4 regions of the Gordonia sp. LMA484 genome follow, and region 1 is predicted to be linked to each of the others. Evidence: predicted binding sites of a transcription regulator. Region 1 holds the regulator's gene; each other region holds the start of a gene.
The links. The regulator LexA, encoded in region 1, represses DNA repair genes until DNA is damaged. The targets are predictions, from matches to a motif close to CGAACANNTGTTCG.
Positions count from the first base shown of each region.

Region 2: a site for LexA is predicted at 1,299-1,312, ahead of AC4AMJ_RS15040 (error-prone DNA polymerase). Genes of this name have one in related genera too.
Region 3: a site for LexA is predicted at 1,151-1,164, ahead of AC4AMJ_RS10245 (SAV_6107 family HEPN domain-containing protein). Genes of this name have one in related genera too.
Region 4: a site for LexA is predicted at 996-1,009, ahead of AC4AMJ_RS01590 (HNH endonuclease signature motif containing protein). Genes of this name have one in related genera too.

Region 1 is NZ_CM176700.1:2,829,153-2,831,349, forward strand. Features, by position in the region: gene nrdR (transcriptional regulator NrdR) at 1-144, opposite strand, end outside; gene AC4AMJ_RS12425 (LysM peptidoglycan-binding domain-containing protein) at 246-875, opposite strand; gene lexA (transcriptional repressor LexA) at 1,108-1,839, shown strand; gene ptsP (phosphoenolpyruvate--protein phosphotransferase) at 1,922-2,197, opposite strand, start outside.
Region 2 is NZ_CM176700.1:3,420,426-3,422,622, reverse strand. Features, by position in the region: gene AC4AMJ_RS15055 (GNAT family N-acetyltransferase) at 1-94, shown strand, start outside; gene AC4AMJ_RS15050 (MarR family winged helix-turn-helix transcriptional regulator) at 155-589, shown strand; gene AC4AMJ_RS15045 (isochorismatase family protein) at 609-1,196, shown strand; gene AC4AMJ_RS15040 (error-prone DNA polymerase) at 1,326-2,197, shown strand, end outside.
Region 3 is NZ_CM176700.1:2,356,714-2,358,910, reverse strand. Features, by position in the region: gene AC4AMJ_RS10255 (phytoene desaturase family protein) at 1-413, opposite strand, end outside; gene AC4AMJ_RS10250 (GNAT family N-acetyltransferase) at 410-1,063, opposite strand; gene AC4AMJ_RS10245 (SAV_6107 family HEPN domain-containing protein) at 1,321-1,794, shown strand; gene AC4AMJ_RS10240 (SCO2097 family morphological protein) at 1,964-2,197, shown strand, end outside.
Region 4 is NZ_CM176700.1:356,324-358,520, forward strand. Features, by position in the region: gene AC4AMJ_RS01585 (cytochrome P450) at 1-818, opposite strand, end outside; gene AC4AMJ_RS01590 (HNH endonuclease signature motif containing protein) at 1,035-2,197, shown strand, end outside.

The DNA of each region.
Region 1 (2,197 bases):
CACCGACAGCACGGCGCTCTCCACCGTCGAGAACCGCCGACCGCACTCCGCACACGAACGACGCCTTCGGATCGCCTGCCCCTCGTCGGCGACACGCGAGTCGATGACCTTGGTGTCTTCGTTCTTGCAAAACGGGCAGCGCATGTCGTCCTCACGCACGTCTCGGGACACTCCGGCGCACCGGATGCCCGCTACGCCGTGCCGGTTTCCGGCTGGAACCTGTGACATGAGAGTACCGCCTGCGCTCAGCCGTATGCGGGTGCGACCAGTGCCTGCCCGACCCGGAGACCCGACCCGGACAGGTCGTTGCGCTCGACGATCTGGTCGATGACCGCCTGCCTGGGCACATCGGGCGCGATCCGATCGGCGATCGTGCTCAGCGAGTCGCCCTGTCGGACATGGACGATCTCGGTGCCGACTGGCGACGGCTGCACGGACGCCGCATAGTTGGAGCCCACGATTGTGACCACCCACACCAGAACCGCGAGCCCACAGCCCACGAGTACCGCCAGTGCCGTGGCCCTCCGGCGTGCGTGCAGGCGTGATTCGGCCGTCGACACAGCGCACCGGGTCCCCGCAGCCCGAGGTAACTGTCCGACGGCCGGGCGAGCCGGCCGTCGGTCGGCCGGGCGGACGGGTTCGTGATGCGCCTGGCGCCGCGGCCGTGTGCCCGCGCCGAGACGGACCCGCTCCTGCTCGCCGGTACGCGTGCGCCCGCTTCGCGTCGGCTCGGTGCTTGCCGAGTCGGTGCGTGCCGAGTCGGTGCGCTCGCGCTCGATGCGCACACGCTCGGCGCGCACGGGCTCCGTTCGTTCAGACCTGGACACCGCCCCGTCCGGGGTGCGTGTGCTGCGCGTGAGGGTCCCAGTGCTCATCGTGTCCTCCTCGGCTCCCGATCGACCGGACTGTCGATCACGTGTTCGACGGAACGTATGTTCGATTAGTATCACGGCAGACCGACAATGTCTCGACACGCGTCGAACAAATGTTTGAACATGTCGGGATGTTCGGATACTGTCGGCGCTGTAGCAAGGCAACATCCAGCAGGTTTCCGAAAGGAACCGGGCAGGCGCCCCCACATGACGGACGCCGAGAGGGAGGACACCGATGAGTGACAAAGCCGGCGGACGGCGTGACGCCACCCGTGGGACCGACGAGACCGGGGGCGCGACGACGGTTGATCCCGAGGTCGCCGAGGCGAACCTCACCGCCCGCCAGCGGGGTGTGCTGGAGTACATCCGCACGTCGGTGCGTGAACGTGGATATCCGCCCAGCATCCGCGAGATCGGCGAGGCGGTCGGACTGACCTCCACCTCGTCCGTCGCACATCAGCTACGGACTTTGGAGCGCAAGGGCCTGCTCAAACGCGATCACAATCGGCCTCGCGCCGTCAACATCCAGGACGGCGAGCAGCACACGCCGCCGGGCGGCACGGCCGCACCGGCCGGTGGCTCAGAACTGCCGACTCCCACCTTCGTACCCGTACTCGGACGCATCGCCGCGGGCGGACCGATCCTCGCCGAGGAGGCCGTCGAGGACGTCTTCCCGCTCCCCCGTGAGCTCGTCGGCGACGGGTCGCTCTTCCTGCTGCGCGTGGTCGGCGAATCGATGATCGATGCAGCGATCTGCGACGGCGATTGGGTCGTGGTGCGACAGCAGAACGTGGCCGAGAACGGTGACATCGTCGCGGCGATGATCGACGGCGAGGCAACCGTCAAGACGTTCAAGCGCAAGGACGGTCACGTCTGGCTGATGCCACACAACGCGATGTTCGAACCGATCCCCGGCGACAACGCCGCCATCCTGGGTAAGGTCGTCACGGTGATGCGCCGGGTGTGAACGGTGGGCCCGGCCCGGGGCCCGGTACCGGGCCGCCACGAGCCGGCCGGTCGGGCCTCCATGGAAGCCCGACCTGATGACGCTAGGCGTCCAACGCCGCCGTCGCCGCCGCACGCGCAGCGGCCGGGTCGGACGTGCGTAATGCCGCCTGGGCCGCAACCTGGCACTGGTCCATGCTGACCGCTCCGAGTCGGGCTCCCACCGCGGCCGCCGCGGCTGGAGCCGACGACAGCGACGTGACACCCATCCCGACCAGCACGCACGCCAGCACCGGGTCTGCTGCGGCCTCGCCACACACGCCCACCGACTTGCCCACTTCGGAACCCGCGCGCGCCACGGTTGCGATCAACGACAGCAC
Region 2 (2,197 bases), 590 kb from region 1:
GGCGCCCGATGACGCCCTGATGTTTCTCGCGCTCGATCCGGCCAGGCCGATCCCGGCCGGTGTGATCGGGTACCCGCCGGCCTTCGGGGTCTGACGACGGTTGAACTGATCAGCCAACTGTTCAGTTGACTGACTATTTGCTACGGTCTGCGGTGTGGAGCAGAAGTCCGGCACAGGCGCGCTCGCCGCCGATCTCAGGATCGCGCTCGGGCAACTCACTCGTCGTCTGCGCCACGAGGTGCCCACCGCTGACCTGACCCGGTCGCAACTCAATGTGCTCGGCCGCCTCGATCGTGATGGTCCATGTACCGCAAACGACCTCGCCCGGGCCGAGGGCATGCGTCCCCAATCGATGGCTGCGATCGTCTCCGCGCTCCTCGCGGCCGACATGGTCGTCGGCGCGCGCGATCCCGATGACGGGCGCAAGACCATTCTGGGCCTGTCGCAGCGGGCGCGCGACGAGTTCGGGGCCGGCCGGCTCGCCCGTGAGGATTGGCTCGCCCAACGGTTGGACGCGCTGATGACCGGCGACGAGATCCGTCAGCTGGCGACGGCGACCGAGCTGCTGAAACGACTTGCCGAGTCCTGATGATCGAGAGGATCACGAAATGAGCATGACCACACTGGATCCGAACACCGCTCTGGTCGTCGTCGACCTACAGCGTGGCATCGTCGGACGGGACCTCGCGCCGCACTCGTCGTCGCACGTCGTCGAACGTTCGGTCGAGATCGTCGACCGCTTCCGCACCCACGGTCTCCCGATCGTGTTCGTAACGGTGTCCGGGAGGCCGCCGGGTCGGACCGATCTGAGTGACGGCTCCACGCCGAGCTTTCCCGTCGGATGGGACGAGCTCATCGACGAGTTCACCCCGGCTGCCGACGACATCGTCGTGACCAAGCACTCGGTCAGTGCGTTCACCGGTACCGGACTCGCCGACGATCTGCGTGAGGGTGGGGTCACCCAGGTGGTCGTGGTCGGAATCGCGACCGGCGCCGGGGTGGAATCGACGGCACGCGATGCGCACGAGGCGGGCTTCAATGTGACGCTGCCCATAGACGCGATGACCGACTCGGATGGCGCCCGTCATCGACACAGCCTGGACAACGTGTTCGGCCGGATCGCCGAGACCGGTTCGACCGCAGAGCTTCTCGAGCTACTCGACGCGACTCGGCGGTCGATTTCGGCGGCGAGGTAGCGACCGGGTTCGTCTCACTGGTATCGCGTGCTCGCTCGCGAACGAGGGTCTGATACCGCGAACCGGGTGTGAGTGGCGGGGTGGGACGTGGCGGTTGAGTGTCGAACGGGTGTTCGATAAGATCGATCGGTGGGATGGGATCAGGGACCGCCGACGTGGTCGGAGCTCGAGCGCGTGCTCTCCGGTCGTGCGCCCGGGCCGGGGCGTCCGGGGGAGGCGTTCGGTCCGGGGGACAACACCGGCGACGGTAACGACAGCCCGGCCTGGTCTCGCAAACGCGGTGCCTACCGGCCCGAAGGTGTGGAGCGAACACGATCGTCGGTCGCGTTCGCCGAATTGCACGCGCACAGCTCCTACAGCTTCCTCGACGGTGCGTCGATGCCGGAGGAGATGGTCGAAGAGGCGCAGCGTCTCGATCTGAAAGCATTGGCCCTCACCGATCACGACGGCTTCTACGGCCTCGTCCGGTTCGCGGAGGCGGCGCGCGAGTTCGCCATGCCGACCGTGTTCGGGGCCGAACTGTCCCTCGAGCCCGACGTCGCGCGGACCGGGATTCCCGATCCTGTGGGCGAGCATCTGCTCGTGCTCGCCCGCAGCAGCGAGGGCTACCGCCGGCTGTCCCGCACGATCGCCGACGCCCACATGGTCGCCGGCGAGAAGGGGTTGCTGCGATATGACCGGGACGCCTTGCCCGACAATGCCGACGGTCACTGGCTGATCCTCACCGGGTGCCGCAAGGGTGCGGTGCGTCGGGCACTCGATCGAGGTGGTCGGCCTGCGGCACGCCGGGCACTCGTCGAGTTGGTCGATCGGTACGGGCAAGACGTGGTGGTGGAGCTCACCGCGCAGGGTCTGCCGGACGACGACGAGCGCAACGCGATCCTGGCGGGACTGGCGGGTGAACTCGGGCTGACGACGGTGGCCACCACCGGGGCGCATTTCGCGGGTCCCCGACGCCGCCGACTGGCCACCGCCGTCGCCGCCGTCCGTGCACGGACAGA
Region 3 (2,197 bases), 470 kb from region 1:
TCGACGGAGCCGACGGCCCGTTCGATCGAGGCGCAGGTGGCGTCCAGATCGGTGCGGAAGATGATCGGCGCCGTTGACTCGGTCGCCGGACTGAATGCCCACGGATCGCAGTCGACGTAGCGCAGCCCGTGATCTGCCAGTGAGAGTTCGTCGAGGATCGGGGAGTGACGGATCATCAGGTGCGCCGACGACCCGCGGTCGACGCGATAGCCCGGGAAACGCTCAACGGTCGATACGGCACCGCCGGCGACATCGTCGCGCTCGACGACCCGGACCGACCGTCCGGCCCGGGCGAGATATGCGGCGGCGACGAGTCCGTTGTGGCCCGCTCCGACGACAACGGCGTCGACGAGGTGGTGGCCGCGACCGTCGGTGGAGGTGGGGCGGCCCGGAACGCGCCGGCGGATCGTCATGTCGTGACCGAGTCGTCGGCGACCATCGGCAGAGGGCGGCCGAGGAAGGCGAAGGGACGCGGATCACCGGCGAAGGTGAAGTTGCGCAGCACGTCGGTGAAGCCCAGTCGTCGGTACAGCGCCCAGGCGCGGTTCTCCTCGGCCGGGATCTCCGGCGTGGACAGCAAGACCTTGCCCTCCGGCCGTCCGGCGAGCAGTCGTCCGAGTAGCCATTGCCCGACGCCCCGGCCCTGGGCGGTGGGATGGACATGGAGTTCGGTGAGTTCGAAATAGTCCCGGGTGATCTCCTCGACGGCCGCGGGAGCGACTCCGGACTGACGCAACCCGACGCGGAGTTGCTGATTCCACCACTGGTCGGGTGCTCCCCGGTAGCCGTACGCGATTCCGACGAGCAGTTCGTTGTCGGCCACCGCAACCGGCCGGGACAAGTGGCGGCCGGCGACCTGAGGGCTGCGGATCTCGGCGGGGGAGACGGTCGCCACCGCCCCGACCGCACGCCAGCCGGGCCGTGTGATGTGCTCGCGCCACAGCGCCGCACGGTGGATCTCGGTGCCGCGCGGGTAGTTCATCGCGGTCACGTAGATGTCGAGCGCGGGCTGGAGCCACACGTGAGCATCCTGTCCGGTCAGGTCAACGAGGCGGATCGTCAACGAACGTCTGTCCTCTCGTCGAACTCTGGGCATCCGTGCCGACGGTCGCCTTGAAGGTCTGCCGTCCGCTAGCTATATTGAATATGTCGAACGGGTGTTCGATGAATCAGCCTCCGCAAGCTGTTCTGTCAATCACCCCGCCGACACGATGCGCCGGCCCGACAGCATGACGAGGGAAGCGTCAGCTGTCGGGCCGGCGTTGTACAACAGGGACCGTGAACAGCAGAAGGCGGTCGTCGAGCCACGGGGAGGTGGCCATGCACAGCTCGATCCCGGCCCGCGGGTCGGCGACGGACATCGATCCGATCATCGTGCGTCGAAGTCGTGACCTGCTCGATCGTGCCCTGATCCTGTTCGACAACGCCGACGAGGTCACCGATGCAGCCGAGCGTTTCCGTCAGTTCTACCTGACCGCCCTCCGTGCTGCCGGTGCGGTGCTGGAGATCTATGAGCCCTCCACCCGTCCGGTCCGACGCTCCCGCTCGCGAAGTGCCTGGAACCGTCTACCGATGGTCGTACCGGCCCTGGCCGGGCACGCCGAGTTCTTCGCCGCCCGCTCACGGGTTCGGCTCGACATCGAGTCGGGTCTGGTCCGTGAGGTGGACGAGCGCGCAGTGGCCGCCATGCGCCGGCGAGTCATCGACCTTCTCGACGATGTCGAGGCGATCCTGATCGCATACGAGCAGGGCAAGTTGGCCCATCAGACCGCCCGGTCCGACCGCACCGCGTGAGTGAGGAATTCGACGCAACTGCGGGTAAAGGAGGGTAATGGTGGTCGCCAGGTGATTCTGCTCGTATCATGATGTTTGAAGGCCGTACAAGCGGCTGAACGGCACCGACGGTGTACACGGATCGTGGGGTCTGGGGTCGGGTCGGTGGAGTTGGGAGTAAGGAGGGTCGGTGCCTCTTTCGGAGCACGAGCAGCGGATGCTCGAACAGATCGAAAGCGCTCTGTATGCCGAAGACCCGAAGTTCGCGTCGAGCGTCAAGCGTCGCCGCCTCGGGAGGTCCAGTGGTCGGCGTCGTTTGCAGGCGGTGGCCATCTTCGTCGTGGGTCTGGTTCTCCTCGTCGGTGGGCTCGTCATCGGTGTTCGTGTCGGCGGATTCCCGATCATCAGCCTCATCGGCTTCCTG
Region 4 (2,197 bases), 2.5 Mb from region 1:
TCGAGGAAGGCGTTCATCCCATGGCTGGTCGCATTCCTGGTGGTCTCGTTGCCGGCGGTGATCAGCAGGATGACGAAGAAGCCGAACTCGGCCTCGTCGAGAGCGTCGCCGTCGAGATCAGCCTGTACGAGCGTGGTGACGATGTCGTCGGTGGGATTCCGGCGACGCTCCTCGGCCATTGCATAGGCGTAGCCGAGCAGTTCGGCGTTGGCGGTTGTCGGATCGATCGACTGGTCGGGATCGTCGCTGTTGATGATGGCGTCGACGAGCTCGTGGATGCGCGCGCGGTCGGCGTCGGGGACGCCGATGAGATCGAGGATGGCCTGCAGCGGCAGGTGGATCGCGATGTCGTCGACGAAGTTTCCGGCGCCCTTCTCTGCCGCCCGCTGGACGATCTGTCGCGCGGACTCGGTCAACCGCTCCTCGAGTGCCGCGACGGCCCGAGGCGTGAAGAGTCGCGACACGATCTTCCGCAGACGGGTGTGCTCCGGCGGATCGTGGTTGACCAGCAATGCCTTGGTGAACTCCAGCTGGTCAGGGGTGATGTAGTCCGGCAGCCGGATGATCGCACCGTTCGCGTTGGTCGACCACAACTGGTTGTTCTTGGAGATCTCCCGGATATGGGCGTGTCGGGAGATCACCCAGAAACCACCATCGTTGAATCCGGAGGTGCCGGACGGCTGCGCGTTCCACCACACCGGGGCGGTCTTGCGGAGTTCAGCGAATTGGGTGATCGGTATCCCGGTGGCCAGCAGGTCGGGGTCGGTGAAATCGAAATCCTGGCCGAACGGGCACACGCCCTGAGTTGCTGTCGTCATCGCTACCTCTCCGCCGTGGTCAGCTGTCGGCTGCGGCAGGCATCGACGAATATCGATGTGGCAGCTATCACTACACCATACACTTATGAAATATGCGTATGGTCTGTGGTCGGTCGCGATGGGCCGGGAGGTGCCCGTCGGAGCTCGGTTGCGGGGGTCGCGATTCTGGTCTACTCTCGAACATGCATTCGAACTTTGGTCCGCTGGGGGGTGGGTATGGCCGAGCCGAACACGCACGACACGCAGGACGCGCAGGAGTCGTTGTCGGAGGTGCCGGGTCTGCTCACCGAGTTGCATGCGGTGTTGGATCGGTTGGCGGCGGCGGATCTGACGCGCTGTAGTGATGCGGAGGTGCTGGCGGTGGCGCGGGCCTCGGAGCGGGCGGTCAATCGGCAGTTGTTCGAGGGTAATCGCCAGATTCTGGAGTTGTCGGATCGGGGTGTGCCGCGGGCGATGGGGTTTCGGAGTTTGACGAACTTCCTCAATGTCGAGGTGCGGGTCTCCGAGCCGGGTCGGCGGAAGGATCAGATCGCGGCGACCGGGCGGATGCGGCAGTTGGGTGGGCAGTGCGCCGAGCCACGCTATCCGGAGTTGGCGGCGGCGTTCGCGGCCGGTGAGGTCGGGCCGGCGCATCTGAGTACGGTGATCGACATTCTGGAGACGATCCCGCAGCAGGCGCCCCACGACAAGAAGGTGGCCGCGGAGGCGTCGTTGGCCGAGTTGGCGGTCAAGCACACCCCGGATGAGATCGTGATCCTGGGTCAGCGGGTGTTGGCGCATCTGGATCCGGACGGCGAGTTGACCGACGACACCGACCGTAAACGTAAGCGGAATCTGTGGCTGAATCGGCAGAACGCGCAGCAGATGTCGAAACTGACCGGCCATCTGGATCCGGAAACCCGGGCGTTGCTGGAGATGATGCTGGCCGCGTGGGCCAAACCCGGCCTCAACAACCCCGAGGATCCCGACGCCCCTTCGGGTGCCGAGGAGGACGCCGACCCCGAGGCACTGAAGGCGGCCGCCGCCCGCGACACCCGCACCCAGGCCCAGCGCAATCATGATGCGTTGGCAGCGTTGTTGCGGGCAGTGTTTGAGGATGGGTTGCTGGGCAAATCCCATCGGGGGTTGCCGGTGCAGTTGATCGTCAAGGCCGACCTCACCGATCTGATCCGGGAGACCGGGTTCGGTACCACCGCGACCGGGTCGCTGTTGCCGATCACCGATGTGATCCGGTTGGCCGCCGAGGCCCAACAGTATTTGGCGGTGTTCGCCGATGCGAGCCCGCAGCCCTTGTATTTCGGGCAGGCCAAACGGTGTGCCACCCGGGCTCAACGGTTGGCGTCGTTCGCCCGCCCGGATGGGGAGGTGTGCTCGGCACC